4 regions of the Oerskovia jenensis genome follow, and region 2 is predicted to be linked to each of the others. Evidence: riboswitches for the same ligand, from Rfam matches in the RefSeq annotation. Region 2 holds a riboswitch; each other region holds the start of a gene.
What was found. Region 2 has a riboswitch for S-adenosylmethionine ahead of JOD49_RS18635 (ABC transporter substrate-binding protein). Riboswitches for the same ligand answer to the same signal wherever they lie in the genome.
Positions count from the first base shown of each region.

Region 1: it holds a riboswitch for S-adenosylmethionine, as region 2 does, so the genes downstream of both, JOD49_RS08975 (rhodanese-like domain-containing protein) here and JOD49_RS18635 (ABC transporter substrate-binding protein) in region 2, are expected to answer to the same signal.
Region 3: it holds a riboswitch for S-adenosylmethionine, as region 2 does, so the genes downstream of both, JOD49_RS10825 (methylenetetrahydrofolate reductase) here and JOD49_RS18635 (ABC transporter substrate-binding protein) in region 2, are expected to answer to the same signal.
Region 4: it holds a riboswitch for S-adenosylmethionine, as region 2 does, so the genes downstream of both, JOD49_RS08745 (NAD(P)H-dependent oxidoreductase) here and JOD49_RS18635 (ABC transporter substrate-binding protein) in region 2, are expected to answer to the same signal.

Region 1 covers NZ_JAFBBO010000001.1:1,997,457-2,000,779, reverse strand. The annotation lists gene JOD49_RS08980 (O-succinylhomoserine sulfhydrylase) at 1-1,121, opposite strand, end outside; gene JOD49_RS08975 (rhodanese-like domain-containing protein) at 1,145-1,609, opposite strand; SAM riboswitch class I at 1,616-1,708, opposite strand; gene JOD49_RS08970 (phosphotransferase enzyme family protein) at 1,782-2,651, shown strand; SAM riboswitch class IV at 2,756-2,870, shown strand; gene JOD49_RS08965 (aminotransferase class V-fold PLP-dependent enzyme) at 2,912-3,323, shown strand, end outside.
Region 2 covers NZ_JAFBBO010000001.1:4,174,197-4,177,519, forward strand. The annotation lists gene proB (glutamate 5-kinase) at 168-1,310, shown strand; SAM riboswitch class IV at 1,477-1,588, shown strand; gene JOD49_RS18635 (ABC transporter substrate-binding protein) at 1,906-3,323, shown strand, end outside.
Region 3 covers NZ_JAFBBO010000001.1:2,415,684-2,419,006, reverse strand. The annotation lists gene metE (5-methyltetrahydropteroyltriglutamate--homocysteine S-methyltransferase) at 1-659, opposite strand, end outside; gene JOD49_RS10825 (methylenetetrahydrofolate reductase) at 680-1,729, opposite strand; SAM riboswitch class I at 1,842-1,944, opposite strand; gene JOD49_RS10820 (NYN domain-containing protein) at 2,184-3,323, shown strand, end outside.
Region 4 covers NZ_JAFBBO010000001.1:1,946,531-1,949,853, forward strand. The annotation lists gene gdhA (NADP-specific glutamate dehydrogenase) at 1-1,049, opposite strand, end outside; SAM riboswitch class IV at 1,346-1,455, shown strand; gene JOD49_RS08745 (NAD(P)H-dependent oxidoreductase) at 1,476-2,105, shown strand; gene JOD49_RS08750 (flavin reductase family protein) at 2,102-2,668, shown strand; gene JOD49_RS08755 (methionine ABC transporter permease) at 2,771-3,323, opposite strand, start outside.

The DNA.
Region 1 (3,323 bases), 2.2 Mb from region 2:
GCCGGGTGCGTGATGAGCGACTTGGCGTCGCCCAGGTTGTTCGAGATGTCCACGACCCGCAGGGCGTCGAGGAACTGGAACGTGCGCTTCTTGAGAAGCTCGGGGTCGGTGCGCGGGTCGTCGGCGCCCGGCACGTCGAGGTTGAACGTCACGACCGTCCCGCCACCGCTCTGCTGGGCCTTGGCGAGCTCGACCTGCGGGTGCGAGGCCAGGAACGGGTAGCGCACGGCCGTGACGCCGGGCAGGTCCTCGAGGGCGGTCGCGACCTGGAGGGCCGAGGCGTTCTGCGCCTTGACGCGCACCGAGAGGGTCTCGAGCCCCTTGACCAGGACCCACGCGTTGAACGCGCTGAGCGACGGGCCGGTGTTGCGGATGAAGGTCTGGACCGGTCCCTTGACGTACTCCTCGGAACCCAGGATCGCGCCGCCGAGCACGCGCCCCTGCCCGTCGATGTGCTTGGTCGCCGAGTACACGACGACGTCGGCGCCGAGCTCGAGCGGCTTCTGCAGCACGGGGGTCGCGAACACGTTGTCGAGCACGACGACCGCGCCTGCGGCGTGCGCGAGGTCGCTCACGCGGCGCACGTCGATCACGTCCTGCATGGGGTTGGACGGGGTCTCGAAGAAGACGACGTCCGCAGGGGTCGACAGCGCCTCCTCCCACTGCGACAGCACGTGGCCGTCGACGTAGTCGGTGCGCACGCCCCACTTGGCGAAGATCTCGTCGAAGATGACGAGCGACGAGCCGAAGAGCGCGCGGGCGGCGACGATGCGCGACCCGGCGCCGACCAGCGCCGCGAGCGAGGTGAAGACCGCCGACATGCCGGACGCCGTGGCGTAGCAGGCCTCGGCGCCCTCGATGAGGCGCAGCCGCTCCTCGAACGTGTGCACGGTCGGGTTGCCGTAGCGCGAGTAGATGAAGCGGTCGACCTCGCCCGTGAACGCGGCCTCCGCCTCCGCGGCGCTCCCGTAGACGTAGCCCTGCGTGAGGAAGAGCGCCTCGCTCGTCTCCTCGAAGTTGGAGCGGGCGTGGCCGCCGCGCACCGCGAGCGTGTCGGGACGGGCCGAGCGGGGCAGCGGGCCGCGGCCCGAGCCGCCAGGGACGCCGGCAGGGATGCGCAGGACGCCGTCCCCGTGCGCGGCGCTCACGACTGCTTCCAGGGGAGACCGGCTGCGCGCCAGCCGTCCGACCCGCGGTGGCCGGCGCCGTCGAGCGCTCCCTCGAAGCCCTCGAGGACGTTGTACGCGGGACCCAGCCCCGCGGCGGTGGCAGCCTTGGCGGCGCCGATCGAGCGGGCTCCCGAGCGGCACAGGAAGACGACCGGACGCTCAGGGCTCACCCCGGCCGCGGTGAGCTCCGCGACGAACGCCGGGTTGGGGCGGCCCGTGACGTCGACCCACTGGGCCAGGACGGGCTCGCGGCCGGTCGAGGCCAGGTCGGGGACCCCGACGAAGCGCCACTCGGCGTCGGTGCGCACGTCCACGAGGACGACGCTCGGGTCGCCCTGGAGAAGGGTCCACGCCTGCTGGGGCGTGATGTCGCCGGCGTAGCCGTCGGCGGGCCGGGCGTCGGGGACCGGGGCAGCGGTCGCGCGGTCAGGGACACTCATGGTGATCCTCCATCGGTCGTGGCGGTAGCACCCTCGCCCGTTGCCGGGGGGTTGCTGCGGCGTCATCGTGCCAAGTCACTCAGCCGCTCTGGATGGTTGCGTCGGATCGTACGCCACCGTGCCCACAAGATGGAACGGTCGTCTCGCAGGGTGGTCGGGTAGGTTCCTGCGCATGAGCCATCTCCCCGAACCGGACCGCGAGGTAGAGGACTCCCGTCGAGACGGAGGACCAGGGGCCTCTACCTCGACGCAAGCCCTCTACCCCGAGGCGCCCGACCAGGCCGAGGAGCCCCTGGCCGGGGGGAACTCGACGACGGTCGTGCGGCGCGGCGACACCGTCCGCCGGACCGCAGGTCCCTGGACGCCCACGATCCAGGCGCTCCTGCGGCACCTGCGAGCACAGGGCGTCACCGGGGTGCCCGAGCCGCTCGGGACGGACGAGCAGGGGCGCGAGGTGCTGTCCTTCCTCCCCGGTGACGTCGCGCACTACCCGCTGCCCGAGTGGGTCTGGGACGAGTCGGTGCTCCGGGACGCGGGCGCGCTGCTGCGGCGCGTGCACGACGCGAGCGTCGGGTTCCTCGACACACGCACCGCGGCGCCCGTCTGGCAGACCGCACCGCACGAGCCCGCCGAGGTCGTGTGCCACAACGACGTCGCCCCGTACAACATGGTCTTCCGCGACGGAACCCTCGTGGGGCTCATCGACTTCGACACCGCGAGCCCCGGCCCCCGGATCTGGGACCTGGCCTACCTCGGCTACCGGCTCGCGCCCCTCGTGGCGGACGCAGGGGACTCGGAGGGGAGCGACGTCGTCGGGCGGCTGGACTCGTTGGCACGACTCGACGTGCTGGTCGCCGCCTACGGGATGCCGTACTCGCGACGTGAGGTCCTGACCACCGTGGTCGCGCGGCTCCACGAGCTCGCGGCGTTCACGGACGAGCGGGCGTCCGTGACCGGACGCGACGACTTCCGGGAGCACGCCGCCATGTACCGGGCCGATGCGCGTTACATCGCGGCGCTCGCAGCGACCGCGCGCACCTGACCTCCTGACCTACCCGCGCTGCTGAGAGACCGCCGTGCCCATCATCCGAGACGCCGTGCCCACCGGTTGACATGCTCCGGGCGCCTCGACCATCCTGGACACCAGGTCATGAGTGCCAGCGCAAAGCCCCGGTTTGCTGGCCGGCAACCCTCCTCCGCGGTGGGGTGCCCCGGGTGACGACCAGGTCCCTCTCTACCTGGAGGGGGGCAAGCGCGGAGGGGCCGGCAGGGCGAACTCCGACGACCACCGGAGGACGTGCCATGAGCGCACACGCAGTCATCGAAGCCCCCATCTCGTGTGCCGTGCTGCCCGTCGTGGGCAGCGACACCCTGGTCCCCCTCGTCGACGGGCGCAGCGTCCCGTACGCGAACCTCGACGTCGCGGCCTCGGCCCCGGCGCTCCAGGTCGTGGCCGACCGGGTCAACGAGGTCCTGCCGCTGTACGCGAGCGTGCACCGCGGCGCGGGCTACCTCTCCCAGGTGTCGACGGCCCTCTACGAGGCCGCTCGCCAGACGATCGGCGCGTTCGTCGGCGCGCGCGAGGACGACGTCACGATCGTCACGCGCAACACCACGGACTCGCTCAACCTCCTCGCGGGCTGCGTCCCGGCCCAGGCCGACGGCTCGCCGGGCCGCGTGCTCGTCCTCGACGTCGAGCACCACGCGAACCTCC
Region 2 (3,323 bases):
GGCGTCCCCGGGGGGTGCCGACCCTCCGCCCGGGCGTGACGTCGAGCGGGCGGGGAGCGACGTCGTCGGGCCCGGCGAGCAGGACCGGTGCCCACGCCGTCTCACCGCGGGGTGTCACACGGTGACATGGCGCCCCGTCCCCGCGCCCGGCGCGCGATGATGTCCCGGTGAATGCGCTCTCCGCTCGCTCCCAGGTCGCCACGGCCCACCGGGTCGTCGTCAAGATCGGCTCGTCCTCGCTCACCGGACCCGACGGGCACCTCAGCGTCCCGGCCCTCCACGCGCTCGTCGACGTCATCGCCGCGCGGCACGCCGCGGGTGGACAGGTCGTGCTCGTGACGTCGGGGGCGATCGCTGCGGGGATCGGCCCGCTCGGCCTGAGCGCGCGACCACGCGACCTCGCCACGGCCCAGGCCGCGGCCTCGGTGGGGCAGGGGCTCCTGGTCGCCCGGTACGCGCAGGCGTTCGCCGAGTACGGCATCCGCGTGGGCCAGGTGCTCCTCACGGCCGAGGACACCATCCGCCGGGGGCACTACCGCAACGCCCAGCGCTCGCTCGAACGCCTGCTCGACCTGGGGATCGTGCCCGTCGTCAACGAGAACGACGCGGTCGCGACGGACGAGATCCGCTTCGGGGACAACGACCGCCTCGCGGCCCTGGTCTCGCACCTGGTCCGCGCCGACGCGATGGTCCTGCTGACCGACGTCGACGGCCTGTACGACGGTCCGCCCTCGCGGCCCGGTACCCAGCGCATCCGCGAGGTGCACTCCGCGCTCGACCTCGAGGGCATCGAGGTCACGGGCCGGGGCAGCTCGATCGGGACGGGCGGCATGCTGACCAAGCTCGAGTCGGTGCGCATCGCGACCGGATCGGGCATCCCCGTCGTGCTGACCAAGGCCGCGCACGCCGAGGGCGCGCTCGCGGGGCGCGAGGTCGGGACCTGGTTCGCCGTGACGGGCAAGCGCACCACGCGCCGGCGCCTGTGGCTCGCGCACGCGGCCCGCACTCGCGGACGCCTCGAGCTCGACGCGGGGGCCGTCGCCGCGGTGCTGGCCGGACGTGCGTCGCTGCTGCCCGCGGGGGTCGTCGGGGTCACGGGCGACTTCGACGCGGGCGACCCCGTCGAGCTCGTCGCCCCCGACGGGCGCGTGATCGCGCGCGGCCTCGTGGCCTTCGACTCGAGCGACATCCCCGGCCTCCTGGGACGTTCGACCCACGAGCTGCGCGACAAGCTGGGCGAGGGGTACGACCGCGAGATCGTGCACCGTGACGACCTGGTGCTCGTCGGCCGCAAGCGCAAGGCGTCCTGAGCGGGGTTCGCCGCGCCTGGGCGCCCTGCCGCACGACTCCCTGACGGGGCTCGGCGACCCGTCACGGGTCACCGGGCCCCGTCTCGCACCCCCCTGGCGTCTCACCGTGTGGGACGGCGCTCTCACCCCTTGACTCCTCGCCCTCGGGGGGCTTTCCTGTGCGGCAGGTGAAGAGCGCCAGTGCCAAGACCCGGCTCGCTGGCCAGCAACCCTTCGACGTGACGGGGTGCTCCGGGTGGTACCTGACCGCGACCCGTCGGGCGCGGTAAGCACGCGGTAGGCACACGGAGGAACGGACGATGCGCGCACCCGGCACGGAGCAGGAGCACGACCGCAGGGCGGTCCGCCACCTCGACGGCCCCCGGCTCCTCGTCCCCTGTTGTCGCTGACACCCGGCTGAACCCAGGTCGCACCTGACGCGCGGGCGAGACCCCCGCGTCGACCACGTCCCCACCTTCGCCGTCCCCTGACGGCCCCCACCGCCGCGCACCGTGAGCAGGCGTCGACCCGACGCACCCACGGTCCGTCGGCGACCCCTGCGCGCCGCCGGCCCTGCCGGTCGCGCGGCGCGCACGACCGAAGGAGCACCTCTCGCATGTCCCTCTCGACCAGGCCCACGGGCCCCGGCGGCCGCACGGCCCCGTCCCGCCGCGCACTCGCCGCGGCCTCCCTCGCCACGACGGCGCTCCTGCTCGGGGCGTGCGGCTCCGGTGACGGCGGCGCGGCGGACGGCACGTCCCCCGGCCCGACGGCGGAGCCCGTCCCGGGCGGCAACCTCACCTTCGCGGTCACGGTCGACTCGCACTGCATCGACCCGCAGCAGGTCGGGAACAACGACGCGATCGCCTCGGCCCGTCAGACCGTGGCCTCGCTCACCGCGCAGGACCCCGACACGGGCGAGATCCTGCCCTGGCTCGCCGAGAGCTGGGAGGTCGACGCGGACGCGACGAGCTTCACGTTCACGCTCCGGGAGGGACCGACGTTCGCCGACGGCACGCCGATCGACGCGGCCGCGGTCAAGACGAACTTCGACAAGATCGTCGAGCTGGGCGCAGCGGCCTCGCTCGGCTCGGCCTACCTCGTGGGGTACGAGGGGACCACGGTCGTGGACCCCCGCACCGTGCGGGTCGACTTCTCGGCACCCAGCGCGCAGTTCCTCCAGGCGTCCTCGACCTTCTCGCTCGGGCTGCTCTCGCCCGCGTCGGCCGCGCTGAGCGTCGAGGACCGGTGCGCCGGGAAGTTCGTGGGCTCCGGACCGTTCGCGGTGAGGTCGTACACGTTCGACCAGGAGGTCGTGCTCGAGAAGGTCGCCGGGTACGACTGGGCCTCCGAGGCGGACGACCACACGGGCGAGGCGTACCTCGACACCGTGACCGTGAAGTTCGTGCCCGAGGCCAGCGTGCGCACCGGCAGCCTGCTCTCGGGGCAGATCGACGCGACCGCGGCCATCAGCACGGTCGACCTGCCGCAGTTCGACGGCAACGGTTTCTGGCTCGCGTACCGGGCGAACCCGGGTGTCGTCTTCAACCTCTTCCCCAACGAGTCCCGTCCGCTCGCCGCCGACCCGGCGGTGCGGCAGGCGATCAGCAAGGGCATCGACCGCGAGGAGATCGCCGCGACCCTGCTGACCCCGCAGGACGAGCCCGCGACGAGCGTGCTGTCGCACTCGACCCCGCTGTGGGCCGACGTCTCGGACGACCTGGCGTACGACCCGGACGGCGCAGAGAAGCTCCTCGACGACGCGGGCTGGGTCGAGGGTGCCGACGGCGTGCGGGTCAAGGACGGGCAGCGCCTGTCCACCACGGTCACGTTCTGGCAGGTGGCCGAGCCGCTCGAGCTCGTCCAGCAGCAGCTCGCGAAGATCGGCGTGGACCTCCAGCTCAAGCAGGTCACGGTCGCCGAGTCCACCGAGCTCAAGAAGTCCGGGGACTTCGACTTCGACTACTACAACCTGACGCGCTCGGACCCCGACGTGCTGCGCACGATCTTCTCGGCCAACGCGCGCAACATCAA
Region 3 (3,323 bases), 1.8 Mb from region 2:
GGCTCGTCGAGCTGCACCCACGGTGCACCGGCTGCGGCCAGGGCGCGCAGCAGCTCGACGTACACGGGCAGGACGTCCGCGAGGCGCGAGAGCGGGCTGAAGCCGGACGCGCTGTCGTCGGCGGCCTTGGACAGCGCGAGGAACGTGACGGGCCCGACGACGACGGGCCGGGTCACGACGCCCGCGTCCTTGGCTTCGACGAACTGGCGCACGATGCGGTCGTCCGCGAAGCGGAACGGTGTGGACTCGCTGATCTCGGGGACCAGGTAGTGGTAGTTCGTGTCGAACCACTTGGTCATCTCGAGCGGGGCGTCCTCACCGGCGCCGCGCGCGACCGTGAAGTAGCCCGCGAGGTCCAGCGCGCCCTTCTCGTCGGTGAGCGACGCGAAGCGCGACGGGACCGCCCCGAGGAGAGCGACGACGTCGAGCACCTGGTCGTAGTACGAGAACGAGCCGGGCACGGCGCCCGACGAGGCGTCGAGGCCCAGGTCGACGAGACGCTGGGCGGCCGCGACGCGCAGCGCCGAGGCCGTGGCCTCGAGCTCGTCGGCCGTGGAGCGCCCGGCCCAGAAGGACTCGACGGCCTTCTTGAGCTCGCGGCGCGGGCCGATGCGGGGGTAGCCGAGGACGGAACCGGAGGGGAACGTGGGTGCACTCATGGTGATTACCTCTGAACTGGTCAGACCGAGGGCCCGCCCAGGGCGGGCTCGGCGGAGGGAAGGGGAGTGCCGGAGACCCACGGCCCGCTGGCCAGGTCGGGGGTGCGGGACGAGACGCTGCTCGCGTCCCCCGCTACCCCACCGCCGAGGTTGACTCCCTCGAGCAGGTCTAGAGCGGCTTGGTGCTTGTTGAACGTGTAGATGTGGAGGCCGGGCGCGCCGGCCGCGAGGACCTGGCGCGCGAGCTCGACCGAGTGCCGGATACCCAGCCTGTGGCGTGCGTCCGGGTCCTGCTCGGCCTCGAGGGCCTCGACGACGCGGCGCGGTGCCGGGACGCCAGTGAGCTCCTCGACGCGTGCGAGGCGGGCCGGGTCCGTCATGGGCAGCAGGCCCGCGAGGATCGGGATGGTCACCCCGGCGGCGCGCGCCTCGGCGACGAAGTCGATGTAGGACGACGCCTCGTAGAAGAGCTGCGTGATCGCGAAGTCCGCTCCGGCCTGCTGCTTCTGCCAGAGGCGGCGCACCTCCTGGGTGCGGCTCGTGCCCGCGGCGAGGTTCCCGTCGGGGAACGTCGCGACCGCGATGGTCAGGGGGCGGGCCGCGCCGCGCAGCGCGACGCTCGGGCTCGCGGCGCAGCGCGCGGCCTCGACCTCGCGCAGCAGGGCCACGAGCTCGGTGCTGGACCGCACGCCGTCCTCGGCGGGGCGCCAGTCGGGCTGGTCGCGCGGAGGGTCCCCGCGCAGGGCGAGGAAGCTGCGCACACCGGCGTCGAGGAAGTCCGTGATGACGTCCTCGACGTCCTCGCGCGAGGCGCCCACGCAGGTCAGGTGCGCGATGGGCAGCACGGGCGTGCCGTGCAGGAGCTGGCTGATGACGCGGCGCGAGGTCTCGCGGTCCGTGCCGGCCGCGCCGTACGTGACCGACACGAAGTCCGGGGACGTCGCGACGAGCCGCCGCGCCGTCTCCCAGAACTTGGGGGCGGCGTCGGGGCGGCGCGGGGGCATGAGCTCGAACGACACCGTGGGTCGCGGTGCCTCGTGCCCGAAGTGCCCCAGGTCGACGATGCTCATCGTGCGACCGCCGGGAGGGGCGTGCCGACGGTGGCCACGAAGGCCGAACGGGTGGTGCGCGGGACCCCGGTACGGTGCGGGGTTGCGCAGAAGGATGCCTCGGTCATGAATCGCTCCATCGAACCTGGCTGTAGCACCCGTACCCGCGGGAGGCTTCCGTTGGGGGGTTGCTGCGGTGTCAACGAGCCAGGACTCTCGACCGCTCTGGATGGTGGTGACGATCGTAGGGGGAATCCATGATGCGAGCCAGTATCTGCTCGAAGCGTGAGACGGAAGGGTCTGGCGTCGGGGAGTCGACTCGTCTCGCGGTGTGCGCGCGCCCCGGCGGACCCTTCGTCGGGCCGACCGGTGTCCTTACAACCTACGCCCGTCTCCCGCCCAGCGGCCTGTGACATACGGGCTGGTCGCCGCGGCGGATGGGCGTTCGGACGACGCGGGCAATACCCTGGCGGATATGGACACCGAAGAACGTCTGGCCGTCTTCCTCGACTACGACAACCTCGCGCTGGGCGCGCGCGACCACCTGGGCGGGATGACCTTCGACTTCAAGCCGATCGCCGACGCGTTGGCCGCGCGCGGCCGTGTCGTCGTCCGCCGTGCCTACGCCGACTGGTCGTACTTCGACGAGGACCGCCGCTCCCTGACCCGTCACCAGGTCGAGCTCATCGAGATGCCCCAGCGCATGGGGGCCTCGCGCAAGAACGCGGCCGACATCAAGATGGTCGTCGACGCGATCGAGATGGCCTTCGAGCGTGAGTACATCTCTACCTTCGTCATGTGTACGGGCGACAGCGACTTCTCCCCCCTCGTGCACAAGCTGCGTGAGCTCAACAAGCGCGTCATCGGGATCGGCGTCGAGAACTCGACGTCCAAGCTGCTGCCGGCGGCGTGCGACGAGTTCCTCTTCTACGACCGCCTCGAGGGCGTCGAGATCCCGGACGAGCCCGTCGAGCGCAAGCGCTCCTCGAACAGCTCGAACCGGAGCGGGACCCGCAAGTCGTACGGCCGCTCCACGGGCTCCTCGGGCTCCTCGGGCAAGGCCGCAGCCGTTCCTGCGCCCGAGGCCGTGACCCCGCCCCCGGCCGCCGACGCCACGGCACCGACCGCCGAGAGCGCGCCCGAGCCGACCTCCGTCCCGCTGGACGTCGAGGCCGAGCTCGAGTCCGCCGTCGGGCACGGGGCCTCCTCGGCCTCCGAGGACGAGGACCTCGCGGTCCTCGTCGCGCAGACCCTCGCGGACCTGTCGAGCTCGTCGAGCGGGGCCGTCGTCGCCTCGACGCTCAAGCGCACGCTGCTCCGCAAGGACCCCACCTTCAGCGAGGCCGACTACGGCTTCCGCAACTTCGGCGAGTTCCTGCGCTACCTCGAGGAGCGCGGCGTCGTACAGCTCAGCGCGGGCCCCGCGACGGGCGACCCCGAGGTCTCGCTGCCCGAGCGCGGGCACGCCGGGGACGACTTCGCGCTGCTGCGCACGGTCGTGGGCGAGCAGGGCGACTCGGTGCCCCTGTCCGGCCTCAAGAACCAGCTCCGCAAGAAGCGCCCCGACTTCAGCGAGAAGGCGCTCGGCTACCGCAGCTTCCTCCAGTTCTGCAAG
Region 4 (3,323 bases), 2.2 Mb from region 2:
GGCGTGGTGGGCATGTTGGCGCCCTCGGCGACCGCGAGGACACCGTTCGCGACGAGCTGCTTGGCGTCCTGCTCGGTGAGCTCGTTCTGCGTGGCGCACGGCAGGGCGACGGTCGCGGGGACGTCCCAGATGCTGCCCCCCGTGACGAGGCGTGCGCCGGGGCGACGCTCGACGTAGTCGGCCACGCGTCCGCGCTCGACCTCCTTGATCTGGCGGAGCAGCTCGACGTCCACGCCGGCCTCGTCGACCACGTATCCCGACGAGTCGGAGAACGACACGACGTTCGCCCCGAGCTGCTGGGCCTTCTGGATCGCGTAGGTCGCGACGTTCCCCGAGCCGGACACGACGACGCGCTGGCCGTCGAAGCTCTGGCCCTTGGTGCGCAGCATGTGGTCGGCGAAGAAGACCGTGCCGTACCCCGTGGCCTCGGTGCGCACGAGCGACCCGCCCCAGCTGATGCCCTTGCCCGTGAGGACGCCGGACTCGTAGCGGTTGGTGATGCGCTTGTACTGGCCGAACAGGTAGCCGATCTCGCGACCACCCACGCCGATGTCGCCGGCCGGGACGTCGGTGTACTCACCGATGTGGCGGTAGAGCTCGGTCATGAACGACTGGCAGAAGCGCATGACCTCGCCGTCTGACTTGCCGCGCGGGTCGAAGTCCGACCCGCCCTTGCCGCCGCCGATGGGCATGCCGGTGAGCGAGTTCTTGAAGATCTGCTCGAACCCGAGGAACTTGACGATGCCCAGGTAGACCGACGGGTGGAAGCGCAGACCGCCCTTGTACGGGCCGAGGGCCGAGTTGAACTCGACGCGGAAGCCGCGGTTGATCTGCACGCGGTTCTTGTCGTCGACCCACGGCACGCGGAAGATGATCTGGCGCTCGGGCTCGCAGATGCGCTCGAGCACGGCGGCGTCGACGTACTGGGGGTTCTTCTGGAGCACCGGCCCGAGCGAGTCGAAGACCTCGCGAACCGCCTGGTGGAACTCGACCTCACCAGGGTTGCGGGCGAGGACCTCGTCGAAGACGGACTGCAGACGACTATCCATGGAGTGCTCCTCGGCAGGGCAGGGCTTTGAACCGCACCAGGTTACGTACTCGTAAACTCCGCCGTACTTCCGTCCCACTCTGGGAGACAGCAGGCTCACGACCTGGGACGTTGCCCGTGCCCGGGGCAACAGTCGGGCTCCCCGTCCGGGCGTCGACCACCGCACCCGCCACCGCACCGGGCCGTGCGCCGTGCCCCGAGGTCCGGGCCCCCGGAACGAAACCTCCGTCCACCCTCTGAGAATTCTCGACCTGATCGGTGCAGATTCCCCCGGCCGGGGTTATACCCCTACCCAGAGGTCACGAGCACCAGCACCAAGCCCCGGCTCGCTGGTCAGCAACCCCTTCACGACGGGGTGCTCCGGGAGATGACCTGGCCGCGCCGGCACGACGCGGCAAGCGTGCAGCACGACGACAGTGAGGAAGCGATGACCCAGCACCCTGCAGCACCCCACCCCGCCGAGCCAGGCCCCCCGCGACCGGCCGTGGTGACCCTGGTCGGCAACCCGCGGCCCGGGTCGCGGACCCTGTCGGCCGCCCGGACGGTCGCGGCCCGCGTCGCCGACCACCTGGGCCTCGCCCCGGCCGACGCGCCCGAGCCCGCCCCGACCACGATCGACCTGGCCGACCTCGCCACCGAGATCCTCGCCCCCGAGCACCCGCGGGCCGACGCCGCGCGCGAGACCGCCGCGAGCGCCGCGGTGCTGGTCGTCGCGACACCGGTCTACAAGGGCTCGTACACCGGGCTGCTCAAGGCGTTCCTCGACCTCTACGGCCCGGACGGCCTGGCCGGGGTCGTCGCCGTCCCCGTCGTGGTGTCGGGCAACCCCGCGCACGCCCTCGCGGGCGAGGTGCACCTGCGCCCGCTCCTCGTCGAGCTCGGCGCGACCGTCCCCGCACGGACGCTCACCCTCCTGGACTCCCGGCTCGACGAGGCCGACCTCACGACCGCCGTCGACGCCTGGCTCGACCACGCGGGAGGGCCCTTGCGGCGGGCGGCGAGCGACGCCGTCGGGCAGGACACGTCCACCCCCGAGCTCGCCGAGGTGACCCGATGACCGCCGACCCCACGACCCGCCCCGACGTCGCGGGCCTCGCCGGACTCGAGGCCCTGCTCCACGAGCAGGACGAGCCGCAGCTCAGCCCCGACGCCTACAAGGCGGTGTTCCGGCAGCACCCCGCGGGCGTCGCGGTGATCGCGCTCGAGCACGAGGGCCGCCCCGTGGGCTTCACGGCGACGTCGGTCATCTCGGTCTCGGCCGCGCCGCCGCTGCTCGCGTTCTCGCTCGCGTCGACGTCGTCGTCGTGGCCCGCGATCTCGGCGGCCCGCACGGTCACGGTCAACTTCCTGGCCGCCGACCAGGACGACGTGTCGGCACGCTTCGCGACGAGCGGGACCGACCGCTTCGCGGCCGGCGGCTGGTCCCCTCTCGAGTCCGGGGAGCCCGTGATCGACGGCGCGCTGTCCTGGGTGCGCGGCCGCATCATCCAGCGCACGCCCGTGGGCGACAGCTACCTGGTCTCGCTGCGCGCACTCGCGTCGGGGACCCGGGCAGGCGCGACGCCGCTCGTCTACCACGACCGGTCCTACCACCGGATCGGGGACCACTCGGCTCTCTGAGCCCCACGATCCGGGTGAGGGGCCCGACGGCGGTTCGCACCGCCGTCGGGCCCCTCACCTGTGCCCGGCGCGCGCCGGGCACGGGGGCGCCGGACTGCCGGGCTACCGGACGATGCGGTGGTCCCACCTGCGCACGAGCCGATTGCCGACCACCTGGAACACCTGGACGAGCAGGACGATCACGGCCACCGAGAACACCATGACGTCCGTCTGGAACAGGTTGTAGCCGTACCGGATCGCGAAGTCACCGACCCCGCCCCCGCCGACGATCCCCACGATCGTCGTGTACGACACGAACGCGACCAGGAGGATGATCGACGCGTTCACGAGCAGCGGGAACGACTCGCGGAGAAGGACCCGGAAGACGATCCGCAACCTGCCCGCGCCCAACGCCTCGGCCGCCTCGATCGACCCCCTGTCGGCGGCGAGGAGGCTCTGCTCGGCGAGGCGTGCGAAGTAGGGCACGGCACTGACCACGAGCGGGACCGTCGCGGCCGTCGTGCCGATCGCCGTCCCGACGATCAGGCGCGTGACCGGGACCATGAGGACCGCCAGCAGGAGGAACGGCACCGAGCGCCCGAGGTTCACGATCCCGTTGAGGACCGCGAACCACGCCCGGTGCGGGCGCAGGCCGTCCGCGCTCGTGACGCGCAGG